2 regions of the Agromyces neolithicus genome follow, and region 2 is predicted to be linked to the other one. Evidence: predicted binding sites of a transcription regulator. Region 2 holds the regulator's gene; the other holds the start of a gene.
The links. The regulator HrcA, encoded in region 2, represses chaperone genes, less so after heat shock. The targets are predictions, from matches to a motif close to TTNGCACTCGNNNNNNNCGAGTGCNAA.
Positions count from the first base shown of each region.

Region 1 (14,753 bases), on a different contig from region 2:
AAGGATTCACACCAAAATGGCGAAGATCGCAGACCAGATCGAAGCGGCTCCCGAGAGCTACACGACCGAGAGCACCCCCGCAGAGGCTCCGGCAACCCCCCGTCCCGTGCTCAACGTCTCGGGTGCGGCCGTCGGCCGCCGCAAGCAGGCCATCGCCCGCGTGCGCGTCGTCCCGGGTGCCGGCGGCATCACGGTGAACGGCCGTGAGTTCGCGCAGTACTTCCCCAACAAGCTGCACCAGCAGCTCATCACCGACCCGTTCACCGTGCTCGAGCTCACCGGCTCGTACGACGTGATCGCGCGCATCACCGGTGGCGGCCCCTCGGGCCAGGCCGGCGCCCTGCGTCTCGCGATCGCGCGTGCGCTCAACGAGATCGACCGCGAGAACAACCGTCCGACGCTCAAGAAGTCGGGCTTCCTCACGCGTGACGCCCGCGTCATCGAGCGCAAGAAGGCCGGTCTCAAGAAGGCGCGCAAGGCTCCGCAGTTCTCGAAGCGCTGATCCGCGCTTCCGGGCTCCCCTCTATGCCTCGGCTTTTCGGCACCGACGGTGTCCGGGGCCTGGCCAACCGTGACCTCACGGCTGACCTGGCCCTGGGCCTGTCCCAGGCGGCTGCTGCCGTCCTCACCCAAGGGCGCCACGCCGACGAACTCCGCGCTGCGGGTCGCCGGCCCGTGGCGGTCGTCGCACGCGACCCGCGCGTCAGCGGCGAGTTCCTCACCGCGGCGGTCTCGGCCGGCCTCGCGAGCTCCGGCGTCGACGTGCTCGATGCCGGGGTCATCCCGACCCCCGCGACGGCGTACCTCATCGACTCGATCAAGGCCGACTTCGGCGTGATGATCTCGGCGTCGCACAACCCTGCGCCCGACAACGGCATCAAGTTCTTCTCGTTCGGCGGCACCAAGCTGCCCGACGTCGTCGAAGACCGCATCGAGTCGTACCTCGGCAAGCAGAAGCTCGCGCCCATCGGCGACGGCGTCGGCCGCATCCAGCGGTTCGCCGACGCCGAAGACCGCTACGTCGTGCACCTGCTCGGCACGCTGCCGCATCGCCTCGACGGCATCAAGGTCGTCCTCGACTGCGCCCACGGCGCGGCGGCAGGCGTCTCGCCCGAGACGTTCAAAGACGCGGGTGCCGAGGTCGTCGTCATTGGCGCCGACCCCGACGGCATCAACATCAACGACGGCGTCGGCTCGACGCACCTCGACAAGCTGCAGGCCGCCGTGCTCGAGCACGGCGCCGACGTGGGCATCGCCCACGATGGCGACGCCGACCGGTGCCTCGCGGTCGACGCCGATGGCAACATCGTCGACGGCGACCGCATCATGGCGATCCTCGCGCTCTCGATGAAAGAGCGCGGCAAGCTCACCGACGACACGCTCGTCGTCACCGTCATGTCGAACCTGGGGCTCAAGCGCGCGATGGCCGAACACGGCATCCGCGTCATCGAGACCAAGGTCGGCGACCGGTACGTGCTCGAGGCGCTCGCCGCCGGCAAGCTCGCTCTCGGCGGAGAGCAGTCGGGTCACGTCATCATGTCCGAGTACGCGACGACCGGCGACGGCGTGCTCACGGGCCTGCACCTCGTGGCCGAGATGGCGCGCACGGGCAAGACCCTCGCCGAGCTCGCCTCGGTCATGACGGTCTACCCGCAGGTGCTCGTCAACGTGCGCGGGGTCGACCACCACTCGTTGCATGCCGACGCTGAGATCGCTTCGGCCGTAGCTGCTGCCGAGGCCGAACTCGGCGACTCCGGCCGGGTGCTGCTGCGACCGTCGGGCACCGAGCCGATGGTGCGGGTCATGGTCGAGGCATCCGAGCAAGAGACGGCAGAGCGCCACGCGTCCACGCTCGCCGACGTCGTGCGCGTGCGTCTCACCGTCTGAGCGCGAACGTTCACGGTCGAGCGGATGTCCCTCACGGGGCATCCGCTCGTCGTTTCAGAGCCTCGCGCGGGGTCTCGATACGCGCTTCGCGCTACTCGACCGACGGTTCGATACGCGCTTCGCGCTACTCGACCGACGGTTCGATACGCGCTTCGCGCTACTCGACCGACGGTTCGATACGCGCTTCGCGCTACTCGACCGACGGTTGGGGTCAGAGCTTTCGCAGCAGCACGCTCGACACGGCGTGATCGGGGCCCTTGCGCAGCACCAGTGAGGCGCGCGAGCGCGTCGGCCGGATGTTCTGCAGCAGGTTCGGCTCGTTGATGGTCTGCCAGATCTCGCGGGCGCGCTGGCGCGCCTCGGTCTCGGAAAGGCTCGCATAGCGGTGGAAGTACGAGCGCGGGTTCGCGAATGCGCCGCGCTGCAGCTTGAGGAATCGCTCTTCATACCAGCGGGCGATGTCGCTCGTGCGGGCGTCGACGTAGATCGTGAAGTCGAACAGGTCGCTCACCGCGAGCCGGTGGCCAGGGCCCGGCGGCTGCAGCACGTTGAGTCCCTCGACGATGAGCACGTCGGGCCTGCGCACGGTGATGTGGGCGTCCTTCACGATGTCGTAGGCGAGGTGCGAGTAGAACGGCGACCGCACCTCTGCGGCACCGGCCTTGACCTCGCTGACGAAACGCAGCAGGGCGCGCCGGTCGTACGACTCGGGGAATCCCTTGCGCGCCATGAGCCCGCGCCGCTCGAGTTCGGCGTTCGGGAACAGGAACCCGTCGGTCGTGATGAGCTCGACGTGCGGGGTGTGCTCCCACCGGGCGAGCAGCTCGCGCAGGAGGCGCGCGATGGTGGACTTGCCGACCGCGACCGAGCCGGCCACGCCGATGACGAACGGGGTGGACTCGAACCGCTCGCGCAGGAACTCGCTCGTGACCTTGTGCAGCGACTTCGTGCCGCCGACGTAGAGGTTCAGCAGCCGGCTGAGCGGCAGGTACACCTCGGCGACCTCGCGTGGGTCGAGGGGCTCGCCGAGGCCGCGCAATTGCACGATCTCGGTCTCGCGGAGGGGCGACGACATCGACGGCGCGAGCGCGGCCCAGTCGGCCCGACCGAGCTCGACGAAGGGAGAGAGGTGCGCCGTCTGCGACGACGGGCTCTGCGGGTCGGGCACCGTTCCACTGTAGTGCGGCGGTCGGCGCCCCCAGCGAGGCGGGCGGGGCGAGTGCACAGTCTCGCGCCACTACAATTGGCCGCTATGTGTGGAATCGTCGGATATGTCGGAGAGCGCAACAGCCTCGACGTGCTCATGGGCGGCCTGCGCCGCCTCGAATACCGTGGCTACGACTCGGCGGGAGTGGCCGTCGTCGACGACGACGGTGCGATCGAGACGGCCAAGCGCGCCGGCAAGCTGCAGGTGCTCGCCGATGAGCTCGAGGCGAACCCGCTGCACCGCGGCGGCACCGGCATCGGCCACACGCGCTGGGCGACGCACGGCGGCCCCACCGACCGCAACGCGCACCCCCACCTCGGCGACGAGGGCCGCCTCGCGCTCATCCACAACGGCATCATCGAGAACTTCGCCGACCTGAAGAACGAACTGCTGGCCGAGGGCCTCACGTTCGAGTCCGAGACCGACACCGAGGTCGCCGCCGTGCTGCTCGGCAAGGAGTATCGGGCCACGGGCGACCTGCGCCAGGCCTTCCGCAACACCGTCTCGCGCCTCGACGGTGCGTTCACCCTGCTCGCGGTGCATCGCGACGAGCCCGGGGTCGTCGTCGGCGCCCGCCGAAACTCGCCGCTCGTCATCGGGCTCGGCGAGGGCGAGAACTTCCTCGGCTCCGATGTCGCCGCCTTCGTCGAGTTCACCAAGCGCGCCGTCGCGATCGGTCAGGACCAGATCGTCGAGATCACGGCCGGCGCGGTCGCCGTCACCGATTTCGCGGGCGAGCCCGTCGAGGTCGAACCGTTCGAGATCGAGTGGGATGCCTCTGCCGCCGAGAAGGGCGGATGGTCGTCGTTCATGCGCAAAGAGGTGTCGGAGCAGCCCGATGCGGTCGCCAACACCCTGCGGGGTCGTGTCGTCGACGGCCAGGTCGTCATCCCCGAGCTCGCGTCGTTCGGCGACGATGAGCTGCGGGCCATCCGTCGCATCACGGTCATCGCGTGCGGCACCGCCGCGTACGCCGGCATGGTCGCGAAGTACGCCATCGAGCAGTGGTCGCGAGTTCCCGTCGAGGTCGAGCTCAGCCACGAGTTCCGCTATCGCGAGCCGGTGCTCGACGAGCACACGCTCGTCGTGTCGATCAGCCAGTCAGGCGAGACCATGGACACGCTCATGGCAGTGAAGTACGCCCGCGAGAACGGCGCGCGCACGATCTCGGTCTGCAACACGCAGGGCGCGACCATTCCGCGCGAGTCCGACGCGGTCGTCTACACGCACGCCGGCCCCGAGGTCGCGGTCGCGTCGACGAAGGCGTTCGTCGCGCAGATCGCGGCGCTCTACCTGTTCGGGCTGCACCTGGCTCGCGTGCGCGGCACCCTGTCGGCCGACGAGCTCGCGACGCAGCTCGGCGAGCTGGCGGCGGTGCCCGAGAAGTTGCAGGCCGTGCTCGGCGAGGCCGAGAAGGTCGAGCAGCTCGCCCACTGGATGGCCGACACCCGATCGGTGCTCTTCCTCGGCCGGCATGTCGGCTTCCCGATCGCCATGGAGGGTGCGCTCAAGCTCAAGGAGCTTGCGTACATCCACGCCGAGGGCTTCGCCGCCGGCGAGCTGAAGCACGGCCCCATCGCGCTCATCGAGCCGGGCCAGCCGGTCTTCGTCGTGGTGCCGAGCCCGCGCGGCTCGGCCAACCTGCACCCGAAGGTCGTGTCGAACATCCAAGAGATCCGGGCGCGCGGCGCACGGGTCATCGCGATCGCCGAGGCCGGCGACGCGGCGGTGCTGCCGTTCGCCGACGAGGTGCTGCGCATCCCGCTCGCGGCCCCGCTGTTCGAACCGCTGCTGGCCGTGGTGCCGCTGCAGATCTTCGCGATGGAGCTCGCGCAGGCCAAGGGACTCGACGTCGACCAGCCGCGCAACCTGGCGAAGTCCGTCACGGTCGAGTGATGCAGGGCACGGGCGCGGCGTGATCGCCGGCATCGGCATCGACGTGGTCGACATCCGGCGCTTCGAGCGCTCGGTGGCTCGCACGCCTGCCCTGATCGAGCGGTTGTTCGCCCAGAGCGAACGGGGTCGCCCGGCGCGTTCGCTCGCTGCCCGTTTCGCCGCGAAAGAGGCGCTCATCAAGGCGCTCGGCGGCCACGCAGTGATCCGCTGGCACGAGATGACCATCGTGCAAGACGCCGAGGGCAACCCCGACTTCGAGCTGTCCGGCGGGCTCGCCGCCCACGTGCGCGAGCTCGGCATCGACCGGGTGCACCTGTCGATGAGCCACGACGCCGGCATCGCGAGCGCGTTCGTCATCCTCGAATCCGTCGGGGACGCGGCGCGATGACCGGCGGCCACGCCGGCGACGCGCCCTTCCGCGAGGCCGTCGTCGACCTCGACGCCATCGCCCGCAACGCGCGCACCATCGCCGAACGCGTGGCGCCCGCCGAGGTCATGGCGGTCGTCAAGGCCAACGCCTACGGGCACGGAGCGGCCGAGGCCGCGCGGGCGGCACTCGCCGGCGGTGCGACGCGGCTCGGCGTCGCCGACCTCGGCGAGGCGTTCGAACTGCGTGCTGCCGGCATCGACGCACCCATCCTCGCGTGGCTGCACGACCCCGACGCCGACTTCACGACCGCGGTCGGAGCCGGCGTGGAGATCGGCGTCTCGAGCCTCGACCAGCTCGAACGTGCGGCCGCCGCTGCCGGGCTCGCCGCGTCGGGCGGGCCCGCCGCCGTGCACCTGAAGATCGACACCGGGCTCAGCCGCAACGGCGTGCCCGAGGCCGACTGGCCGGCGGTCGTCGCGCGCGCGGTCGAGCTCGAGCACGCCGGGCGGGTGGCGGTCGCCGGCATCTTCAGTCACTTCGCGAACACGTCGCGCGACGTCGACGCCGCCCAGCGCGAGGCGTTCGAGCGGGCACTCGAACACGCGACGACGGCCGGCCTGAAACCGACCGTGCGCCATCTCGCCTCGTCCGAGCAGGCGATCCGCGACCCGGGCGCCCGATACGACGTGGTGCGCATCGGCATCGGCCTCTATGGGCTCACCCCCTTCGGCGACGGCACCACGTGCACCGACCTCGGGCTGACCCCCGCGATGACCCTGCGTGCGCGGGTCGCCGCGGTGCGCCGCGTCGAGGCTGGGGCGGGCGCGTCATACGGTCACCTCTGGCACGCCGACTCCGCGACGACCCTGGCGCTCGTGCCGCTGGGCTACGCCGACGGCATTCCGCGCCACGCCACCGGCGGCGGCGCTGAGGTGCTGCTCGCGGGAGCCCGGCGCCCGGTCGTCGGACGGGTCGCGATGGACCAGTTCATCGTCGACGCCGGCGACGCACCCGTTGCGGTCGGTGACGAGGTCGTCGTGTTCGGCGACCCGGCGAGCGGCGCCCCGACCGCCGACGAGTGGGCCGAGGCCTCTGGCACGATCGGCTACGAGATCGTCACGCGCATCGGCCCGCGGGTGCCGCGCCGTTACGTCGGCGGCGCCCGATGAGATTCGAGGTCGTCGACACCGAGGCCATGGAGGCGTTCGGTCGCGAGCTCGGCAGGCAGTTGCGTGCCGGCGACCTCGTCGTGCTCACGGGTGCGCTCGGCGCCGGCAAGACCACCCTGACGCGCGGCATCGGCACCGGGCTCGGCGTGCGTGGCCCGGTGCAGAGCCCCACGTTCGTGTTGGCCCGAACCCACCCGAGCCTCGCGGGCGGCGCCCCGCTCGTGCACGTCGACGCCTATCGGCTCGGCGATGCCGCCCTCATCGAAGACCTCGACCTCGATTTCGACCATTCGGTGGTCGTCGTCGAGTGGGGAGCAGGCCTCGTCGACGACGCGAGCGACTCCCGCCTCGAGATCGTCATCGAGCGCCCCACGGGCGCGAGCCTCGCGACAGACACGCTCGGCGACGACGACCTCGACGCCGACGAGCCGCGAACGATCACGGTGCGCGGAATCGGGCCGCGCTGGTCGGGCGGCCCGTACGCCGCGTCGGCGTAGGCTTGCTGTCATGCTCCTCGCGATCGACACCTCGACGGGCACGAGTGTCGCCGTGGTCGACCGCGACGGCGCTACCGGTGCCGTGAGTTGTCTCGCCGAGAGCGGCACCGACGACACCATGCGCCACGCCGAGGTGATCGGCGGCTTCATCCGCGACGTGATGATGGCTGCCGGCATCGGCCGCGACCGCCTCTCCGGCGTCGCCGCAGGAATGGGCCCCGGCCCATTCACGGGGCTGCGCGTCGGCATCGCGGCCGCACACGCGTTCGCGCTCGGCATCGGGCGGCCGTTCGTGCCAGTGGTCAGCCACGACGCGATCGCATTCAGTCGCTATCGCGCCGGCGACACCGGCCCGCTGCAGGTGGTCACCGACGCCCGTCGCCGCGAGTTCGCCGTCTCGGAGTACGACGGCCTCGACGCCGACGGGCTGCCCGTGCGCGTGCTCGGCCCCGAACTCGCGCCCCGCGACGAGGTGCCCGCGGCGCGGGGCATCCGATTCGACGCGACGGTCGTCTCGGCCGGCGCGATCGGCATGCTCGCCGAGCTCGCGTTCGCGGCCGGCCGGCTTCCGCTCGCCGATGACGCCCCGCTCTACCTGCGCGCACCCGACGTGACGCCCTCCCCCGGAAAGCGGGTGCTGCAGTGAGCGTGCTGATGCGCCGCGCGAAGCTCTCAGACCTCGATGCGATCATGCAGCTCGAGCGCGAGACCTTCACCGACGACGCCTGGCCCGAAGAGGCGATGCGGCGCGAGATCGAGAGCCCGCACGGCTACTACCTCGTCGCGGTCGACGAGCCGATCACGGCGGGTGATGCGGCGACCGATGCGCCCGGTCCGGCCCTGCTCGGATACGCGGGCCTGCTCGCGCCGTCGGGCAGCGAGCAGGGCGACATCCAGACCATCGCCGTCGCCCCCGCGAGTCGGGGGCTCGGCCTGGGGCGGGGCCTCATGCACGCGCTCATCACCGCGGCGCGGCGCCGGCACATCGCCGAACTCTTCCTCGAGGTGCGGGCCGACAACCCCATCGCGCGATCGCTGTACGACTCGCTCGGCTTCGAGCAGATCGGCGTGCGGCCGAGGTACTACCGGCGGGGCGTCGACGCCGTGCTGATGCGGCTGACCGTGAAGCCGGCCGTCGCGCGTCCCGCCGACGCACCCGCAGCGGGCAGTACGTCGCCCGAGGACGCCCGATGAACCGCACCGAACCGCTCATCCTCGGCATCGAGACCTCGTGCGATGAGACGGGCATCGGCATCGTGCGCGGCACGACGCTGCTCGCCAACACCATCGCCTCGTCCATGGACGAGCACGCGCGCTACGGCGGGGTCGTGCCCGAGGTCGCCGCGCGGGCGCACCTCGAGGCGCTCGGGCCGACGATCCGGGCGGCGCTCGCCGAGGCATCCGTCTCGCTCGACGACCTCGACGCCGTCGCCGTCACGAGTGGTCCCGGGCTCGCCGGCGCGCTCATGGTGGGCGTCGGCGCCGCGAAGGCGCTCGCGCTCTCGCTCGACGTGCCGATCTACGCCGTCAACCACCTCGTCGGCCACGTCGGCGCCGACCTGCTCGACACCGCCGACCCGCTCGAGACCCCGACGGTCGCACTGCTGGTCTCGGGCGGGCACACCTCGCTGCTGCTCGTGCGCGATCTCGTCAGCGACGTCGAGCTGCTCGGCGAGACCGTCGACGATGCGGCGGGCGAGGCGTTCGACAAGGTCGCGCGGCTGCTCGGCCTGCCCTACCCCGGCGGCCCCGAGATCGACCGGGCGGCGATCGGCGGCGATCCGAATGCGATCCGGTTCCCGCGTGGACTGACCCAGCCCAAAGACCAGGCGGCGCACCGCTACGACTTCAGCTTCTCGGGACTGAAGACGGCGGTCGCGCGATGGGTCGAGGGGCGCGAGGCCGCCGGCGAGCCGGTGCCGCTGGCCGACGTGGCCGCGAGTTTCCGTGAGGCGGTCGTCGATGTGCTCGTCACGAAGGCCGTCGCCGCGTGCACCGACCTCGGCGTGCCGCGCCTGCTGCTCGGCGGGGGCGTCATCGCGAACGCGCGGCTGCGCGAGGTCGCCGAGGCGCGAACGGATGCCGCGGGCATCGCCTTGCGCGTACCGCCCCTGTCGCTCTGTACCGACAACGGCGCGATGATCGCCGCGCTCGCGTCGCAACTGGTGATGGCCGGACATGCGCCGTCGGGCCTCGGGTTCGGCGCCGACTCCACGCTTCCCGTGACCGAGATCCGCGTCGCCTGACGTGGAGCGCGCCGGCATGGCGCGGTCCCTGTGCAGGGTGGGCGCCGCGCGATAGTGTGAAGGCGTATCACGAGGTGTCGCGGCATCGCCGCGCCCAGCGATCCGCCGTCCGGCGGCCTCGCCCACACAGCGCACCAAGGGGACCACAGTGACTGATCCGAATCTTCCCGAGCAGCCCGCAGGCGGAATCCCGCCCGTGCCGCCGGCTCCGCCGGCGAGCACGCCGCCCGCTCCGCCGGCCAGCACGCCGCCCGCTCCGCCGGCCAGCACGCCGCCGGTCGCTCCCGCCGCCCCCGCGTACAGCGCGCCCGCAGCGCCCGCCTACGGCGAGGCAGCACCCGGCTACGGCCAGCCCGCCGGTGCCCCCGCGAAGACCAACGTCCTCGCGATCGTCTCGCTCATCGCGTCGATCTCGGCGTTCGTCATCCTCCCGTTCATCGGATCCATCGCCGGTGTCATCTGCGGCCACATCGGGCTGAGCCAGATCAAGAAGACGGGTGAACAAGGCCGTGGCATGGCCGTCGCCGGGCTCATCATCGGCTACGTCGGCATCGTCCTCGCGATCATCGGCACGATCGTGTTCTTCGCCATCATCGCGACGATCGCCGCCAACCCGAACCTCTACGTCAACTGAGCGCGACGCTGAACTCGCACACGACCACCGAGAGCAGAGCCCGTTGATGAGCGATCCGAAGAACCCCGACCTGCCCGAGAACCCTGCCGAGGGCGACGTGCCCGAGGGCATCGACGTGCCCGAGCCAGCAGAGGCGACGGGCGCCGTCGATTCCGCGTCTGCAGCCGACGTGTCGGCCGCGGCGGAGTCCGCGTCGCTGCCCGACGTGCCGCCCGCGCCCGAGGTGCCGTCGGCGCCCGAGCCGCCGGCCGCACCCGAACCGCCCGCCCCGCCGGCTCCGCCCGCGGCTCCCGAGCCGCCGAGCTACGGTGCCGCGACACCTCCGCCTCCTGCTCCGCCGGCCTACGGGGCGCCTGCCGCTGCGGCGGCACCTGCATACGGCGCGCCCCTGGCTGGGGCGCAGACCGGCTACGGCACGCCCGGTTACGTCGCGCCCGCCTACGGCACGACGCCGAGCAAGCCCACTCCGGTGTACAGCCTCATCTCGCTCATCGCAGGAATCGTGGGCGTCGTCGGCTCGTTCGTCGTCTTCATCCCCTTCGTGGGCGGCTTCATGCAGTTGTTCATCCCGGGTGCCGCCGTCGTGCTCGGCTTCATCGGCAAGCGCAAAGAGCCCGCGGCCAAGGGCATGTGGCTCACCGGCCTCGTGCTCGGCTTCGTCGGGCTCGGCATCGCGCTGCTGTCGTTCATCCTGTGGGGCCTCCTGTTCGGCGCCAGCACCGTGGGCGCGTCCTCGTACTGACGACCCGAGCGCAACGCATGACCGACCGCGAGTCGAACTCACCCGACGACCTGGAGCCCGACCGGAGCGTCGAGGGGGGCGAGCCGGGAGCATCCCTGCCGCCCGTCGCCGACGCTCCGGCCGAGCCGACCCTGCGCGCGAATCCGGCCGTCCGCGAGTTCGACGTGCCGTTCGACACCGGGCAGCTCGAGAAGATCTCGACCGGTCAGCTGCTCGTCGTGCACCGCCCCGGCGGTGACCTGGTCGAGGCCGCCGAAGTGCAGACCCAACGACGCGCGTTCAGCTGGGTGGCCGCGGTCGCCGGCACGATCGGCGCGGTGGCCTCGCTCTTCGTCGGGTGGATGCTGCCGCTCTCGATCGCCGCGATCGTCTTCGGGGTGCTCGGCCTGCGTCGCGAGGCCGGTGGTCGCACACTGTCGTTCGTCGGCATCGGCACCGGTCTCACGGGGCTCGTGTTCTCGGCCGTGTGGATCGGCTACTACGCCATCGTGTTCGGCGCGCTGCCCAACTGAGGTCGGCCGGGCCCGAGCGCGAGGGCGGTGCCGCCGCTGCGGCGCTCGCCGCTACAGCCGCTCGACGAGCAGCGCGACATGTCGGCCCTGCTCGCGCGTGAGCACGAGCGTGGCGCGCTCGGCGCCGCGCAGCTTCAGCCGTGTGCGCAGTGCAGCCGGATCGACGTCGACGCCACGCTTCTTGATCTCGAGCGTGCCGATGCCGCGTGCCTGCAACGCCTGGCGAAGCTGGCGCTCTTCGGCCGGAAGCCGCTCGACGATGCGGAACCCGCGCGCGAACGGCGAGTCGAACGCCGTGTCGGCGGTCAGGTAGGCGATGCCGGCGCTCAGCATCCACGCCCCGTTGGCACGCGCGAGATCGCCGATGAGGCGGGCGCGGATGATCGCCCCGTCGGGCTCGTACAGGTAGTCGCCGAGCGGGCCGACCGGCGCGTCGTCGGAGTCGGCGGGCGCGGTGAGCTCGTTCGCGGAGTCGCCGCGGATGACGAGGGCGGCACGACCGATTCCGGGCCGTGCGACCGGGCCGAACCACACGCCGAGCTCGACGACGTCGCCGTCGACCGAGACCCACTGCGCCTCTGCGCCCGCCGGGATCACGTCGCGGTCGGTGCCGGGGCCGAGCTTCACGCCGACGGCCATTCGATCGGCCAGCCCGAACGCGAAGTCGAGACCGGGCGAGTATGCGGCGGCATCGGCGATTCTCGTGGTCGTGCCGCCCGTGGTCGTGCGCCGGGCCGGATCGAGCCAGGCGCCCCCGATGCCGCCGAGCGCGACCTGCTCGGCGCGTTGGTGCAGCACGCGCACCCGCGGGAACGGGGTGAGGTTGTACGCGGCGATCGCCGCGGTGACCTCGTCGGCCTCGGCTGCGGTGACCTCGAGGTCGATGGCCGCCATCGCAAGGGCGTCGCCGCCGATGCCGCAGCCGAGGTCGGCGACGTGCCCGACGCCCGCGCGCGCGAATCGCCCGGCGTGCAGGGCCGCGACCTGAAGGCGTGTCGCCTGCTCGAGCCCCGGCTCGGTGAACAGCATGCGCGACGCGAACGGACCGAACTTCGCCTGAGCACGGTGCCGCAGCTTCGCCTGGCTGAGCACCGTCGCGACGAGCCCGGGTGGGTGGCCCTGCTTGCGCAGTTCGGCGACGGTCTTGACGATGTCGGCCTTCGCGTCCCACTCGGGCAGGCCGTCGAGCAGCCGCAGCCCCTCGGGCGAGAGCAGCTCGACGAGCTCGGCGCGATCCACCCGGCCACGCTAGCACCCGGCCGGGCGGGAGTTCGTCTGGCGGTCCTCGAGCCGGCCGAAGGGCTGGCACTCACGTTGCACGAGTGCCAAATCGCGAATAGACTCGCCTTAGCACTCTCACCGTGAGGCTGCTAAACCAAGTCTTCGTCAAGACAGTTCCTTCATTGAGAAAAGGGGTCAACCGTGTCGGTTTCCATCAAGCCGCTCGAGGATCGCATCGTCATCAAGCAGGTCGAGGCCGAGCAGACCACCGCTTCCGGTCTGGTCATCCCCGACACTGCGAAAGAGAAGCCCCAAGAGGGCGAGGTTGTTGCCGTGGGCCCCGGCCGCATCGACGACAACGGCAACCGCGTTCCGCTCGACGTCGCTGTCGGCGACAAGGTGATCTACTCGAAGTACGGCGGCACCGAGGTCAAGTTCGGCGGTGACGACCTGCTGGTCCTCTCCGCGCGCGACGTGCTCGCCGTCGTCGTTCGCTGAGCGACACGATCCGACTCGAAGCCCGGGCGCCCGTGAGGGTGCCCGGGCTTCGTCGTTTGCGGGTACGGGATGTCGCGACATCCGTCACCCGCATCGTGCACGCCCGTGACCCGAAGTCGACGACGAACGGCAGGCGTGCAGTACGCCTTCGGGCGGCGGGCTGGCGTAATCTGTGCTGATGTCATCTCGCCCCGAGCCCGCGACCGATTCATCGGTGAAGCACGTCCGAGGACTCAGCCGCTCGGGTCTCGGCTTCGCCATCGCGGCCTACGGGCTCTGGGGCATCCTGCCCATCTACTTCATCGCCCTCGAGCCCACCGGCCCGTTCGAGATCGTCGCGTGGCGGGTGCTGTTCTCGCTGGTGTTCTGCGGGTTGCTCATCGCGGTGACGCGGGCATGGCGGCCGTTCGCGGCGCTCCTGCGCGACCGCCGGGTCGTGCTCACCATGGGGCTCGCCGGGCTGCTCATCTTCGTGAACTGGCAGACCTACGTCTATGCGACGCTCAACGGCCAGGTGGTCGAGGCCGCACTGGGGTACTTCATCAACCCGATCGTCACGGTGCTGCTCGGGGTCGTCGTGCTTCGTGAGCGGCTGAATGCGACGCAATGGGTCGCCGTGGGCATCTCGATCGTCGCCGTCATCGTGCTGGCCGTCGGCTACGGACAGCTGCCCTGGATCGCCCTCGTGCTGGCGTTCTCGTTCGGTTTCTACGGCCTCATCAAGAAGCGAGTGGGGCCGAAGGTCGATGCGGTGTCGGGGCTCACCCTCGAGACCGCTTGGCTCGCCCCCCTCGCGATCGTGCAGCTCGTGTTCGTCGGCATGACCACGGGGCTCACCATCGGCACCGCCGGCGCATGGCACACGGTGCTGCTCGTCTCGGCCGGCGCGGTGACCGCCGTTCCGCTGCTGCTGTTCGCCGCGGCGTCGCGCCGGCTTCCGCTCATCTACATGGGGTTCATCCAGTACTTCGCCCCGTTCATCCAGTTCCTCGTGGGCGTGCTCGTCCTGCAGGAGCCGATGCCGCCCGAGCGATGGGTGGGCTTCGGTCTCGTCTGGCTCGCGCTCATCGTGCTGACGGTCGACCTGCTGCGTGGCGTGCGTGCCTCGCGTCGAGTCGTCGTCGAGCCCGTCTGAGCCGCGGATCGCGTCCGCGAGCAACTCCGTTCCGGGCACGGCACGGCGAATGCCTCGATGCGCGATCCGCGCGTGCCGAACGCGATTTGCGACGATTCCCTGCGTCGTAGCGGGGGTTGAATGTCGGGAAGGTAACGATTCCGGCGGTGTTACACGGTTGTGACCGGGGCGTCTTGTTTCCGCCCAACGCCCGGAATACTGTCGAACAACGGCGTCAATACGGCGCTGCATTGTGTACCAATTTCCTTCAGTCCCAAGGAGCAACATGAGCGTATTCGCGAAGGCCTCGGCCAAGCGCTCGGCTCGCGCAGTCTGGACGGGTATCGCCATCGCCGGCGTCAGCACCCTCATCCTCTCTGCGTGCGCCCAGGGCGGCACGCCGCCGGCCGAATCGGAAGAACCGACTGGTGACGCCGGCGACGCCCTGCCCATCGCCGAAGGTGAGCGCGACCTCGCGCTCAACCTCGGAACGATCCTCCCGCAGAGTGGTACGCTCGCGTTCCTCGGCCCGCCCGAGGAAGCCGGTGTGCAGCTCGGCGCCGACGACGTCAACGCCGCTGACTCCGGCCTCGCTGTCGAGATCCAGTTCCGTGACTCGGGTGACACCACCACCGACATCGCCACCGTTTCGGTGACCGACCTGCTCTCGCAGGACGTCTCGGCCATCATCGGCGCGGCCTCGTCGGGTGTCTCGAAGACGGTCATCGACCAGATCGTCGCGGCCGGCGTCGTCCAGTTC
Region 1 is NZ_BAAANJ010000006.1:197,826-212,578, reverse strand. It holds gene rpsI (30S ribosomal protein S9) at 17-502, shown strand; gene glmM (phosphoglucosamine mutase) at 526-1,887, shown strand; gene coaA (type I pantothenate kinase) at 2,099-3,055, opposite strand; gene glmS (glutamine--fructose-6-phosphate transaminase (isomerizing)) at 3,140-4,990, shown strand; gene ABD164_RS09780 (holo-ACP synthase) at 5,010-5,378, shown strand; gene alr (alanine racemase) at 5,375-6,529, shown strand; gene tsaE (tRNA (adenosine(37)-N6)-threonylcarbamoyltransferase complex ATPase subunit type 1 TsaE) at 6,526-7,026, shown strand; gene tsaB (tRNA (adenosine(37)-N6)-threonylcarbamoyltransferase complex dimerization subunit type 1 TsaB) at 7,037-7,672, shown strand; gene rimI (ribosomal protein S18-alanine N-acetyltransferase) at 7,669-8,220, shown strand; gene tsaD (tRNA (adenosine(37)-N6)-threonylcarbamoyltransferase complex transferase subunit TsaD) at 8,217-9,272, shown strand; gene ABD164_RS09750 (DUF4190 domain-containing protein) at 9,421-9,906, shown strand; gene ABD164_RS09745 (DUF4190 domain-containing protein) at 9,953-10,648, shown strand; gene ABD164_RS09740 (DUF4190 domain-containing protein) at 10,666-11,160, shown strand; gene ABD164_RS09735 (class I SAM-dependent methyltransferase) at 11,212-12,399, opposite strand; gene groES (co-chaperone GroES) at 12,583-12,879, shown strand; gene rarD (EamA family transporter RarD) at 13,058-14,014, shown strand; gene ABD164_RS09720 (ABC transporter substrate-binding protein) at 14,280-14,753, shown strand, end outside.
Region 1: the regulator HrcA is predicted to act here: its motif matches at 12,463-12,489, upstream of groES (co-chaperone GroES).

Region 2 (14,753 bases):
GCTCTGCGTCGACCCGTGGTACGCGCGCGACTACGGCTTCGCGCTCTCGGTCTGCGCCACCGCCGGACTGCTGCTGCTGGCCGGACCGTTGGCGAAGGCCATGGCGCGGGTGATGCCCACGCCGCTCGCGATCGTTCTGGGAGTACCGCTCGCGGCTCAGCTCGCCTGCCAGCCGGTGCTCATCCTGCTCGACCCGGCCCTCTCGCTCTACGGCGTCCCCGCGAACCTGCTCGCTGCCCCCGCCGCGCCGGTCGGCACGATCGCGGGCCTGGTCGGCTGCCTGCTGCTGCCCCTGCTGCCGTCGGTCGGCTTCGCGTTCCTCCAGATCGCATGGGTGCCCGCGAGCTGGATCGCGCTCGTCGCGCACGCCGCAGCCGCCCTGCCGTTCGGGCGGCTGCCCTGGATTCCAGATGCCGCGGGCGCGGCGCTGCTCGTCGCGTGCACCGCGCTCGCGCTCTGGCTGGTGCTCGATCGCACGCCGAGGCCGCGGATTCGTGCCGCCGCGATCGCGGTGCTGCTGATCGCCGTCGCCCTTCCGGTCGGCATCAGCCTCGGCGCCCCGACGCTCGGCAGGGCGCTGCGACCCGGGTCGTGGACGATCGCGGCATGCGACATCGGCCAGGGCGACGCGGTGCTGCTCCGCTCGGGCGGTGCCACGGCGCTCATCGACACCGGGCCGGATCCGGCGGCGCTGCGCCGGTGCCTCGACTTTCTGGCGGTCGACCACATCGACCTGCTCGTGCTCACGCACTGGGACGCCGACCACGCGGGCGGCACATCCGCGGTCGTCGGCCGCGTCGACACGGTGGTCCACGGTCCGCTCGACGACGAGCGATCGAGCCGCGCACGCGACCCTCTCGTCGCCGGCGGAGCACGCGCCGTCGAGGTGACCGCAGGAGATCGAGGGCTGCTGGGTGATGCGCGGTGGCGGGTGCTCTGGCCGAAGCCGGGCGCCCCGCCCGGCAACGACGCCAGTGTCGTGCTCGACGTCGAGACGCCCGACTACCGCGGCATCTTCCTCGGCGACCTCGGCGAAGGGGCCCAGCGGCGCCTCCTCGCGGCGGCGCCCATCGGTGCCGTGGATGTCGTCAAGGTCGCCCATCACGGGTCGGCCGACCAGAGCGAAGAGCTCTATGCGCAACTGCAGGCTCCGGTGGGCATCATCGGGGTGGGCGCAGAGAACGGGTACGGGCATCCGACCGACCGCCTGCTCGACCTGCTCGCGCGCACCGGAACCGCCGCGGTGCGAACCGATCGAACGGGCACAGCGCTGCTCACGGCCGCCGACGACGGGTTCACGCTCTGGACCGAGCGCGCCGACGATCGCGTCGGTGCCCGACCCTAGACTTGACGCAGACAGGAGGCACGGATGGCAGCACGCACAGCACAGGCTTCGGCGCGGTCGAAGACGGCGATCCCGCAGTTGGCGTGGAACGCGGTGCGGCCGGCCCCCATCGTGCTCGTCACCGGTGCCGAAGACGTGCTGGCCGAGCGTGCCATCACGATGCTGCGCGATTTCCTCCGCGCCGAAGACCCCTCGCTCGAGGTGAGCGATCTCGAGGCCGACGGCTACCGGCGCGGCGAGCTCATGACGCTCGCGAGCCCGTCGCTGTTCGGCGAGCCGCGGCTCATCCGGGTGAGCGCCGTCGAGAAGTCGAGCGATGACTTCCTGCTCGACGCGCTCGACTACCTCGAGCAGACCGCCGAGGCCACCACCCTCGTGCTGCGCCATCGTGGCGGGCAGCGGGGCAAGAAGCTGCTCGACGCGATCCGCGCGGGCACCGGTGGCGGCATTGAGATCGTCTGCGCCGAACTCAAGCGCGATTCCGACAAGCAAGACTTCGCGGTCGCCGAGTTCCGTGCCGCGGGCCGCAAGATCAGCCCGGGCGCGCTGCGTGCGCTGGTCGCGGCGTTCAGCGACGACCTGCGCGAACTCTCGGCGGCGTGCCGGCAGCTCATCGCCGACAGCCCCGGCGACATCTCCGAGGCCGTCGTTGCGAAGTACTACGGCGGGCAGGTCGAGACCAACGCGTTCGCCGTCGCCGACGCGGCGATCGCCGGCCGATACGGCGAGGCGCTCATCGCCCTGCGGCACGCCCTCGACAGCGGCGCCGACCCGGTGCCGATGGTCGCGGCATTCGCCATGAAGGTGCGCACGATGGCCAAGGTGTCGGGTGCGCGCGGCGGAGGGCCGCAGGTCGCGTCGTCGCTCGGTCTCGCACCGTGGCAGGTCGACCGCGCTCGGCGCGATCTCGCAGGCTGGACCGACGCCGGTCTCGGCGTTGCGATCGAGGCGCTCGCTGCGGCCGATGCGGCGGTCAAGGGCGCCGAGCGCGATCCGGTGTTCGCGCTCGAGCGGCTCATCGGCGTCATCGCGGCTCGCGGCCGCGCGTAGGGGCGGCTCGGCACTGCCCCGAGCCGCGGTTGCCGCTGTCGAGTGTGCGCATCGCGCCCTCTCGGGGGCGCGGAGTGCACTCTGGGCGAAGGGACGGGGGGCCGCGGAGAAGTCGGGATTCGAGCGGGCAGGTGCCCAACGCCGGGCGCCGAGTGCACTCTCGGCGCATACGGACGGGCCGCCCGCACCGACGACGACGGCCCCGCACCGAAGTGCGGGGCCGTCGAGCTGGTTCAGGCTGGCGTCAGAGCGCTGCGGCCTGCTTCGCGATGGCCGACTTGCGGTTCGCGGCCTGGTTCTGGTGGATGACACCCTTCGACACGGCCTTGTCGAGCTTGCGCGACGCGACGCGCACCGCCTCGGTCGCCTTCTGCTTGTCACCGGCGGCGATGGCCTCGCGCGCGGCGCGGACGACCGTCTTGAGCTGGCTCTTCACGGCCTTGTTGCGCTCTTCGGCCTTGCGGTTGGTGCGGATGCGCTTGATCTGCGACTTGATGTTTGCCACGTGGTTCGTCTTTCGTTTCGTGTGGGGTACCGGATGTGCCGTCGCGGGGTAGAGGGGCCCGCGCCCGGCGATCGTGCGGGGTGGGACCCACACGTAAGCCAACAGGCAACGATACCAGCTACGTCGCGGCGGTGCCAAAGCGTGCGCGGCGACGTGCCGCCCAGCGGCGGTCGAGTTCGGCGACCGCGCCGACGACGACCGCGGTGAAGTGGTCGGGGCGGGTGAGGCTGACGAGGTGCGTCGCCCCGGGGATGATGACGAGCCGGCCATCGCGGGTCGCCTTCAGGAGCCGCCGCTCTTCGGTGCGGAAGTGATCGAACTGCCCGTTGACGAACCAGACCGGAATGTCGAGCGACGCGAGCGAGGCTTCGGGTTCGAACTGCTCGACCGCTCGCAGTACCGGGCCCATCACGTCGAGCGCGACTCCGCCGGCCAGCACGTCGTCGACGGCATCGGCAGAGAGGAACAGACGCGCCACAGCGTCGTTCATGCCGCGCCCCTTGTCGGGGAGGCGCCCGATGAGTGCGGCCAGCTGCTGGTACGCCGTGAGTCCGATTCCGCGCGGCCGGGTGCCGCACGATGCCGCCACGAGGCCGTCGACGCGATTCGGATGCCTCGCCGCGAACTCGATCGCGAGGTAGCCGCCGAGGCTCAGCCCGACGAGCAGCCGCGGCACCGCAGGAGTCGACCTGCCACCGGGTGCCACCGCTCCGGGCTCGGGGTCGTCGGGATTCAGCGCCCGATCGATCTCGTGCATCGCTGCCTCGACCGTGAACGGCTCGCCCAGGTGTACGCCGTGCCCGGGCAGGTCGATCGCGACCACGTCGATGTCGTGCCGGGCGAGACCGGTCACCTGCCTGCGCCACATCGTCGCCGAGGTGCGCAGGCCGTGCACGAGGACGACGCGGGCGCGGAGCATGCGTCAACCCGCCCTGATCGCGCCCAGTTCGCGGGCCCTCGCGACCGCGGCAGTGCGCGAACCGACGCCGAGCTTGGTGAAGATGTGCACGAGATGCGACTTGACCGTCGCCTCGCTGAGGAACAGCGCACGCCCGATGTCGCGGTTGGTGCGGCCCTCGGCGACGAGCGAGAGCACTTCGGCCTCGCGGGCGGTGAGGCGTTCGTTCGAGGTGCGCGAGGCATCGAGCCGCGACGAGACGCCCGGCGCAAGCGCCGACTCACCGATGGCCGAGGCGCGCACGGCGGCGATGAGGTCGGCCGGCGGGGCATCCTTGAGCAGGTATCCGCTCGCGCCGGCTTCGATCGCGCCGAGGATGTCGGCGTCGGTGTCGTAGTTGGTGAGCACGAGCACGCGCGGCGCGCCGGGCTGTGAGCGGATGCGCCGGGTCGCCTCGGCGCCCTGTAGTGCCCCGGGGAACTGAAGGTCCATGAGCACGAGGTCGACATCGGCGGTCAGTGCGAGGCGAACGGCGTCTTCGGCGGTGGCGGCCTCGGCGACGACTTCGAGGTCGGACTCGCTCTCGAGCAGGGCTCGGATGCCGGCGCGCACGACCGGGTGGTCGTCGGTGAGGAGCAGCCGGATCACGGCGCCACCACCGGAATGCGCACCGATAGCGCCGTGCCCTCGCCCGGCGCGGTCTCGAGCTCGAGCGTGCCGCCGAGTTGCTCAGCCCGCCGCCGGATCGCCCGGAGCCCGAAGTCGCCGAACCCGGTGTCGACTGCGGCGCGCGCCGCGGTGCCCGCGGGATCGAACCCGACCCCGTCGTCGACGACGTCGAGGGCGACCTCGTCGCCCAGATAGCTGAGTGTCAGCGACGCCACGGTCGCGTCGGCGTGCTGCAGCACGTTCGCGAGCGCCCCCTGGGCGATGCGCAGCAACGCGGCGTCGGTGGCCATCGGCAGCATGACGGCGTCGCCGCTGACCACGAAGTCGACCCGCACGGGCGACGCGGCCTGCTCAGCCTGCGTGGTCGTGGCGCGCGCGAGGCGGCTGAGGGCTGCGGGCAGCGTCTGCGCGTCGAGCGCCGGGGGAGTGAGCTCGCGGATGAACCGCCGCGTTTCGCTCAGGTTCTCGGCGGCGGTCTCGCGCGCGAGCCGGAGCTTCTCGCGCACCTGATCGTCGGTCACGTCGCGCTCGGCCGCGTGCAGCAGCATCTGGATGCTCGAGAGACCCTGGGCCACCGTGTCGTGGATCTCGCGGGCGAGGCGCTCGCGTTCGGCTCGGGTGCCGGCTTCACGGCTGGCCGTCGCCAGCTCTTCGCGTGTAGCGACGAGGTCGAGGATGAGCGACTGGCGTTCGTGGGTCTCCTGCGACATCGCACGGTAGCCGAGGCCGATGACGATCGCCACGCCCGCGCTGATCAGCGGCCCCAGAATGGCGCCGACCTCGAGCCCGAGGTGCGTCGCAGTGCCCCACACCGAGAGCCCGAACGTGACGACGACGAGCGGCACCGCGATAGGGGCGGCGAGCACCTGCAGTTCGAGGAAGAACAGGGGGAACGCGAGGAACGCGGCATCGGGGGTGAGGGCCGACAGGCCGACCCACAGCCCGAGCAGCACGACGAGCCACACCACGCGCGCCCACGTGGGAAGGTGCCGGCGGGCCGCCGCAATGCCGGCGCCGTAACAGGCGAGGAACGCGACGGCAAGCACGGTGATCGCCACCTCGGCAGGGTCGTCGGCGAGCAGCGCACGAACGACCACGAAGAGCGTGAGCCCGACGACGAGCAGGTGCAGCCCGAGCCGCAGCGCCGTGAACACGGGGCGCAGGGCAGATGCGGCGATGCGCTCGTCGAAGGGCTCGATGACGGTCATGATGCCTCCGAGCGTAGCCGGGGCGCTTCGCGCGAGGCATCCGTCGAAAGTCGGAACGCAACTCATGGGAGAATCGTCAGGATGTCCCCACGAGCCGTAAACCCGCCGGTGCCCGCCGCCACCGACCCCGCGCTGATCCGCAACTTCTGCATCATCGCGCACATCGACCACGGCAAGTCGACCCTCGCCGACCGCATGCTCGGCATCACGGGCGTGGTGAGTGACCGCGACATGCGGGCGCAGTACCTCGACCGCATGGACATCGAACGTGAGCGCGGCATCACCATCAAGAGCCAGGCCGTACGCATGCCGTGGCAGCTCGGCGACACCTCGTACGCGCTCAACATGATCGACACCCCGGGGCACGTCGACTTCAGCTACGAGGTCTCGCGGTCGCTCGCGGCGTGCGAGGGAGCGATCCTGCTCGTCGACGCGGCGCAGGGCATCGAGGCGCAGACGCTCGCGAACCTCTACCTCGCACTCGAGAACGACCTCGAGATCATTCCGGTGCTGAACAAGATCGACCTGCCTGCGGCCGAGCCCGAGAAATACGCGCGCGAGCTCGCCGACCTCATCGGCGGCTCGCCCGACGACGTGCTGAAGGTCTCGGGAAAGACCGGCGTCGGCGTCGAAGAACTGCTCGATCGGGTCGTCGAGCGCATCCCGGCACCCGTCGGCAACGCCGATGCCCCGCCGCGTGCCATGATCTTCGACTCGGTGTACGACAGTTATCGCGGCGTCGTCACCTACGTGCGAATGATCGACGGAAAGCTGAATCCTCGCGAGCGCATTCAGATGATGTCGACGAAGGCGACGCACGAGATCCTCGAGATCGGCGTCAGTGCGCCCGAGCCCCAACCCACGAAGGGGCTGGGCGTCGGCGAGGTCGGCTACCTCATCACCGGTGTGAAAGACGTGCGCCAGTCGAAGGTCGGCGACACCGTGACGACTGCGGCGAAGTCGGCGACCGAGCCGCTCGCCGGCTATACCGAGCCGCTGCCGATGGTGTTCTCGGGCCTCTACCCGATCGACGGCAGCGACTATCCCGAGCTTCGCGAGGCGCTCGACAAGCTGAAGCTCTCCGACGCCGCGCTCGTGTACGAGCCCGAGACCTCGGTCGCCCTCGGCTTCGGGTTCCGCGCCGGATTCCTCGGCCTCCTGCACCTCGAGATCGTCACCGAGCGCCTGCGCCGTGAGTTCGGGCTCGACATCATCAACACCGCACCGTCGGTGGTCTATGAGGTCACGACCGAAGACAAGAAGACCGTCACGGTCACCAACCCGAGCGAGTTCCCGACCGGGGCGAAGATCGCCGAGGTGCGCGAGCCCATGGTGCGCGCAGCGATCCTCGCGCCGAAAGACTACGTGGGCACGATCATGGAACTCTGCCAGTCGCGGCGCGGCACGCTGCTCGGCATGGAGTACCTCGGTGAAGACCGCGTCGAGATCCGCTACAACATGCCCCTCGGCGAGATCGTGTTCGATTTCTTCGACCAGCTGAAGTCGAAGACCGCCGGATACGCGAGCCTCGACTACGAGCCGACGGGCGATCAGGCCGCCGATCTCGTGAAGGTCGACATCCTGCTGCAGGGCGAGCAGGTCGACGCCTTCAGCGCGATCGTGCATCGCGAGAAGGCCTATGCGTACGGCGTGCTCATGACCGGGCGTCTTCGCGAGCTCATCCCGCGCCAGCAGTTCGAGGTGCCCATCCAGGCCGCCATCGGTGCGCGCATCATCGCTCGCGAGTCGATCCGCGCGATGCGCAAGGATGTGCTCGCCAAGTGCTACGGCGGTGACATCAGCCGAAAGCGCAAGCTGCTCGAGAAGCAGAAGGAGGGCAAGAAGCGCATGAAGATGGTGGGCCGCGTCGAGGTGCCCCAAGAGGCGTTCATCGCGGCGCTCTCGGGCGACACCGAGGGCAAGGAAGCGAAGAAGAAGTAGGTTCGGATGACCCGACGAAGCACATTCACCGACCAGTCGGTCACCTACGGGGCGATCGGCGCGACGCTCGACCCCGACTTCCTGCGGTACCCGCCCGCGGGCTATCGACCCGCCGAAGACGCGGTGCGTCTGGGCTCGGGCGCCGAGCGCTTCGAGCGCGCAGCCGAGTCGCTCATGACCTGGGGCATCCAGCGCGGCGCGGGCTTCACCGTGCACGACGTCTCTGAGGGCACCGGGGCGCAGTACCCCGGCATCGTCTACGCGCCCGACGGCACACCGCTCACCGAGCAGCCCGAGCCGCGCGCCGAGGTGCGCTACGGCACCGACGGCACACAGTTCATCACCGCGGGTATGACCGCGACCCTGCAGCGCAAGCGTCGGTTCGGCACCGTCAAGACGCCCGTGCTCGTCGTCTATGTGATCGACGAGCCCAAACGCATCGGCTTCGCCTACGGCACGACCGCCGATGGCCCCGAAAGCGGTGAGGAGTCCTTCATTCTGGAACACCGCGACGACGACACGGTCTGGCTCACCATCCGATCGATACTGAGCACTCGGGGCGGCATCGTCGCTCCCGGTCGGCGTCGCAAGCGGCGCGAGCTCACGCGCGTCGAGCTCCGCGCCCTGCACCCTGCGGGCGGCGCGTAGCAGTGGCATCCGCGCTGCCGCTCGGTGAGCCGGCGCCCGCCGACGGCCTGCTCCCCGCGTCGGCCGCCGACGGCGCGCAGCATCGCGCGTTCGGCGTGTACCTGCATGTGCCGTTCTGTCGCGTGCGCTGCGGGTACTGCGACTTCAACACGTACACGTCCGACGAGCTGCGCGGTGCACGTCAGTCCGACTACGCGGGCCAGGCGATCAGCGAGGTGCGGATGTCCCGCCGCATGCTCGAGGCATCGGGCGTGCCGTCGCGACCGGTGCAGACGGTCTTCTTCGGCGGCGGCACGCCCACACTGCTGCCGGCATCAGACCTGGTCGCGATGCTCGGTTCGGTACGTGACGAGTTCGGCCTCGCCGAGGGCGCCGAGGTCACCACCGAGGCGAACCCCGATTCGGTCGGCCCTGAAGACCTCGTTCAGCTCGCAGCGGGCGGATTCACCCGAGTCTCATTCGGCATGCAGTCGGCTGTGCCGCACGTGCTCGCGGCACTCGACCGCACGCACGACCCCGAGCGCGTGCCACTCGTCGTCGGGTGGGCGCGCGACGCCGGACTCGACGTGAGCCTCGACCTCATCTACGGCACGCCGGGCGAGTCGCTCGACGACTGGCAGCGCAGCGTCGAGCACGCCATCGCGCAGCGGCCCGATCACCTGAGCGCGTACGCGCTGATCGTCGAGGAGGGCACGAAGCTCGCGCGGCAGATCCGGCGCGGCGAGCTGGCCACGCCGTCGGACGATCTCGAGGCCGACATGTACGAGCTGGCCGACGACCTGCTGGCCGGGGCCGGGTTCGAGTGGTACGAGGTCAGCAACTGGGCGACCGACGCTTCGCATCGCTCTCGCCACAACCTCGGCTACTGGCGGGGCGATGACTGGTGGGGTGTCGGCCCGGGGGCACACAGCCATGTGGGCGGCGTGCGCTGGTGGAACGCCAAGCACCCCTCGGCGTACGCCGAGCGCGTGTCGGCGGGAATCTCACCCGCGGTCGGTCGCGAGGTGCTCGATGCGCCGACCCGCGAGATCGAGCGCGTGCTGCTGCTCACCCGCATTCGCGAGGGCATCGCCGTCGAATCGCTGCACGCGGGCGGGCGTCACGCCGTGGCGGGCCTGATCGCCGACGAGCTCGTCGACGCGAAAGCCGCCCTCTCGGGTGAGTTGGTGCTCACGCGAAAAGGGCGGCTGCTCGCCGACGCCGTGGTGCGGCGCCTACTCGACGGCTCGACCGTCAGCTGACGAACTTGATCGAGAGCGGGTAGGTGTAGGGCTGGCCCTGGTTGGCCTTGACCGCGGCGATGATGCTGAAGACGATCTTGACGACCTCGACCGCGATCACGAGCAGGATGCCGATGAAGACGGCGATCAGCGCGTAGCTCACCACGAGTGCGATGGCGATCGTGATCTGGAAGTTCAACGCGGTCGCGGTGTGCGCCCGCACGAACGGCCCCTTGTCTTTCAGGAGCAGGTAGCCGATGAGGGCCGGCACGAAGTAGAAGAAGATGCCGCCCACATTGATGAGCGTGGCCCAGAGCTTCTCATCGGCCGGGCTCAGCTGCTGCGGCTGCTGGTAGGGATTCTGCGGCTGCTGCTGGTAGGGGTTCTGCGGCGGCTGATTCGGATCCTGCGGCGGCGGGGGAGGAGGAGGTGCGTCGGACATGATGGCTCCTTGGTGTCGTCGCCCGTGGGCGAGCTGTTGACTTCATGCTGGCACAGACGGCCGCGCCCGGCGATGGAATCCCGGGGCGCGGCCGGAGCGGACTACTTGATGAGGCGGATCGCGAAGGGGTAGCGGTAGTGGTTGCCGTCTTTCGCGCGCAGGAACGCGATGATCGAGAACACGACGCTGACGATCCAGAACGCCCACCACAGCAGCGCGCCGATGGCGACGAAGAGCAGGATGAACGAGAGCACGTAGCCGAACGCGATCGTGATCTGGAAGTTGAGCGCCTCTTTCGCCTCGGTGTCGGTGAACGAACCGCGGTCCTTGAACACGAGCCAGATGATCAGCGACGGCAGAAAACCGAGCACACCGCCGAGGTGGGCGAACGAGCCCCACTGCACGTCTTGTTCATGAGAGAGGGGGGCGCCTGCGGCGGGCGGGCGACCGGCGTCGGGGTTCTGGGCATTCGGGTCGGTCATGTTCGTGCCTTTCGGGGAGGGGTTCTCGAATGAACCGCAGCTGCCGTGAACGGGGAGGGCAGCGAGACTCGCGGATCATGCATACGCTAGCGTCGCCGACTCTCGGGTGGCAACGGCCGATACCGAGAGTTGTCACGATATGATTAGCAGTCAGTCAAGTCGAGTGCTAAGCGCGGCACGGGAAGCGAGGGACATGGTCTCCGAACGCAGCCTCGCAGTGCTCCGCGCCATTGTGCAGGACTACGTCGCGTCGCGGGAGCCGGTCGGCTCGAAGACGATCGTCGAACGACACGCGTTCGGCGTCTCCGCAGCGACCATCCGCAACGACATGGCGCTGCTCGAGGAAGAAGAGCTCATCGCAGCGCCCCACACCTCGTCAGGTCGAATCCCCACCGACAAGGGCTACCGGGTGTTCGTCGACCGGCTCACCGACGTGCGCCCGCTCACCGCGGCGCAGCGGCACGCCATCGAGACGTTCCTCGGCGAATCCAGCGACCTCGACGAACTGCTCGCACGCACCGTGCGGCTGATCGCCCAGCTCACCAAGCAACTCGCCGTCGTGCAGTACCCGACCTTCTCGAGCGCCCGGGTGCGACACGTCGAACTCGTCTCGCTCGCTCCGACCCGCGTGCTGTGCATCCTCATCGCCGACTCCGGCCAGGTCGAACAGCGACTCGCCGAGCTCGACCATCCCGTCGACGACGAGACGCTCGCCGAGCTGCGCATCCGGCTGAACGACCTGGTCACCGGCTCGACCATGATCGACGCCGTGGCATTGCTCTCGGGTGAGATCGACGCGGCCGACCGCCGGCACGCCGCACTGCTGCACACCCTCGCGGCCACGCTCGCCGAGCAGGCGCAGGTGCAGCGCACCGACCGTCTGGTCGTCGCGGGTGCCGCCAACCTCGTGCGCACCGAGCAGGACTTCGCCGGATCGATCCTCGGCGTCATCGAGGCCATCGAAGAGCAGGTCGTGCTGCTGAAGCTCTTCGGCGAGATGGCGACCGACGAGCATGCGGTCGCCGTGCGCATCGGGCGCGAGAACGCCGCGTTCGGCCTCGGCGAGACCTCGATCGTGTCGAGCGCCTTCGAGATCCCGGGGCGCGACATCTCGCGACTGGGCATCGTCGGCCCCACACGCATGGACTACTCGAACAGCATGGCCGCGGTACGCGCCGTGGCCCGCTACCTCTCCCGCACCCTCGGCGAGAGCTGACTCAGCCGCCCGTCGCAACCCGACCGGCATCCGGCAACCGAAAGGACAAGCCCTCCGTGGCCGACCACTACGAGGTCCTCGGCGTCTCACGCGACGCCACCCCCGACGAGATCAAGAAGGCGTACCGTCGCCTCGCCCGCGAACTCCACCCCGACGTGAATCCGGGGGCCGAGGCATCCGAGCGCTTCAAAGAGGTCACGCACGCCTACGACGTGCTCTCCGACGCGAAGCAGCGCCAGCAGTACGACCTCGGCGGAGGCCAGGGCGGGTTCGGCGGCCAGGGGTTCGGCGGGTTCGGCGACATCTTCGAGACGTTCTTCGGAGCAGGGCAGCAGACCCGCGGCCCGAAGTCGCGTCGCGAGCGAGGCCAAGACGCGCTCATCCGGGTCGAGGTCGGCCTCGACGAGGTGATCTTCGGCACGCACCGCGACATCGAGGTCGACACCGCGGTGCGGTGCGACACCTGCCAGGGTTCGTGCTGCCAGCCCGGCACCTCACCGGTGACCTGCGACATCTGCCGCGGCACGGGCTCGATCCAGCGCTCGGTGCGATCACTGCTCGGCAACGTCATGACCTCGACCCCGTGCGGCACCTGCCGCGGCTACGGCACCATCATCGCCACCCCGTGCATCACATGCCAGGGCCAAGGCCGCGTGCGCGCACGCCGCACGGTCCCCGTCGACATCCCCGCAGGCGTCGACACGGGCGTGCGCCTGCAGATGCCGGGCTCCGGCGAGGCGGGCCCCGCAGGTGGCCCGAACGGCGACCTCTACCTCGAGATCAAGGTCAAGAACCACGAGGTGTTCAGCCGCAACGGCGACGACCTGCTCGCGACGCTCGAGGTCGCCATGACCGACGCGGTGCTCGGCACGACGGCGACGATCCCCGCGCTCGACGGCGACGTCGCGGTCGAGGTGCGCCCGGGCGTGCAGAGCGGCGAGATCCTCACGGTGCGCGAGCGGGGCGTCACGAGGCTGCGCGGCACCGGGCGCGGCGACCTGAAGATCGGCGTGCAGGTGGTCACCCCCACCAAGCTCTCGTCGAAAGAGCGTGACCTCATGCAGCAGTTCGCGTCGTCGAAGAAGTCGCCGGCGCCCGAGCTCAGCCACTTCCAGCAGGGCATCTTCGCGCGCCTGCGCGATCGGTTCCTCGGGTAGCACGGCGTCGCGATGAGCCACCTCTACCTCGACGAGTCGCTCGACCTCGCCGCGCTCGCGCCCGGTGCCGCCGTCGAGCTCACGGGCGACGAGGCGCGCCACGCGGTGACGGTCTCGCGCATCCGCCCGGGCGAGCGGGTCTCGATCGGCGACGGCCGCGGCGTGCTCGTGCGCGGCACGGTCACCGAGACGGGGCCGAAGCGGCTCGCGATCGAGGCCGACGAGGTGTTCGTCGAAGAACCGCCGTCGCCGCGCATCACGCTCGTGCAGGCGCTCGCGAAGGGCGACCGCGACGAGCTCGCGGTGCAGGCGGCCACCGAGATCGGCGTCGATGCGATCGTGCCGTGGGCCTCCGCCCGCTCGGTCTCGCGGTGGGAGGGCCCGAAGGCCGAGAAGGGCCGGCTGCGCTGGGCCGCGATCGTGCGCGAGGCGGTCAAGCAGTCGATCCGCGCATGGCTGCCGCCGGTGGGGTCGCTGGCGACGACCGCCGAGTTGCCCGATCGCCTGGCAGGCGTGCGGATGCTCCTGCTCGAGCCGACCGCGACGACCGCGCTGACCGATCTCGAGCCCGACGGGCGCGACCTCGCGCTCGTCGTCGGCCCCGAGGGCGGTATCGCGCCCGCCGAGCTCGAGCGCCTCATCGCCGCCGGTGCCGAACCGGTTCGCCTCGGGGCATCAGTGCTTCGCACCTCGACGGCGGGCCCAGCGGCGATCGCCGTGCTGAACGCGCGGCTCGGGCGGTGGTGAGACATCCCTCGCTACGATGGTGACATGACCTCATCCAGCGCCGAGCCGACCCTCTTCGAGCGCATCGCCGCTCATGAGATCCCCGCGCGCATCGTCGCCGAGACCGACCGTGTGATCGCCTTCCACGACATCGCGCCGAAGGCGCCCGTGCACGTCGTGGTCACCACCAAGACCGGCGAGTACCGCGATGTCGTCGAGCTCGCGTCGGGTGACCCGGCGCTGCTCGCCGAACTCGTCGCAGTGGCCCGGTCGGTCGCGTCAGAACTGGCCGACGGGCAGTTCCGGCTCGTGTTCAACACCGGTGAGAGCGCAGGGCAGACCATCTTCCACGTGCACGCGCACGTGTTGGCCGGCGGTCTCGAGGAGGCCACGCTTGGCCGAGCCTGAGCAGCTCGGCCCATCCTCCGAGTCGGCCGCCGTCGACGAAGAGCTACTGCGCATCGACGGCATCGCCATGGTGCGCCTGCTCGGCCCGCAAGATCGGCTGCTGACGTCGATCCAGCACGAGTATCCCGGTGTCGAGGTGCATGTGCGCAGCAACGAGATCGCGATCCGCGGCGACGCCGAGTCGCGACTGCGGGTGCGCCGGCTCATCGAAGAACTGCTCGAGCTCGTGCGCTCGGGCCAAGATCCGACCCCAACCGAAGTGAGGAGCTCGGCACGCATGCTCGAAGCCGATCCCAATGCGAAGCCGTCAGAACTGCTCGGGCAGGTCATCGTCTCGAGCCGTGGCAAGTCCATCAGGCCGAAGACCGAGGGCCAGCGCGCCTATGTCGACGCCATCGACGAGTTCACCATCGTCTTCGGCATCGGCCCTGCCGGCACCGGCAAGACCTACCTCGCCATGGCCAAGGCGGTGCAGGCGCTGCAGCGCAAAGAGGTGAGCCGCATCATCTTGACGCGCCCGGCCGTCGAGGCGGGCGAGCGACTCGGGTTCCTGCCGGGCACCCTCACCGACAAGATCGACCCGTACCTGCGGCCGCTGTACGATGCGCTCAACGAGATGATGGACCCCGAGCTCGTGCCGAAGCTGCTCGCCTCGGGCACCGTCGAGGTCGCCCCGCTGGCGTATATGCGTGGTCGCGCGCAACCGCTCGATGCACAAGTGCTCACGCCAGATGGATTCGTCGCGATCGGGTCGCTGGAGGTCGGCGATCTCGTGATCGGTGCGAATGGCGAGCCGACGCCTGTGCTCGGGGTGTTTCCACAGGGGCGCAAGCCCATA
Region 2 is NZ_BAAANJ010000007.1:121,448-136,200, forward strand. It holds gene ABD164_RS10850 (ComEC/Rec2 family competence protein) at 1-1,345, shown strand, start outside; gene holA (DNA polymerase III subunit delta) at 1,370-2,395, shown strand; gene rpsT (30S ribosomal protein S20) at 2,640-2,900, opposite strand; gene ABD164_RS10865 (alpha/beta fold hydrolase) at 3,019-3,819, opposite strand; gene ABD164_RS10870 (response regulator) at 3,823-4,446, opposite strand; gene ABD164_RS10875 (sensor histidine kinase) at 4,443-5,675, opposite strand; gene lepA (translation elongation factor 4) at 5,757-7,616, shown strand; gene ABD164_RS10885 (DUF1990 domain-containing protein) at 7,623-8,264, shown strand; gene hemW (radical SAM family heme chaperone HemW) at 8,267-9,505, shown strand; gene ABD164_RS10895 (DUF4870 domain-containing protein) at 9,498-9,926, opposite strand; gene ABD164_RS10900 (DUF4870 domain-containing protein) at 10,028-10,408, opposite strand; gene hrcA (heat-inducible transcriptional repressor HrcA) at 10,602-11,624, shown strand; gene dnaJ (molecular chaperone DnaJ) at 11,681-12,781, shown strand; gene ABD164_RS10915 (16S rRNA (uracil(1498)-N(3))-methyltransferase) at 12,794-13,528, shown strand; gene ABD164_RS10920 (HIT domain-containing protein) at 13,553-13,915, shown strand; partial or broken gene ABD164_RS10925 (PhoH family protein) at 13,983-14,612, shown strand.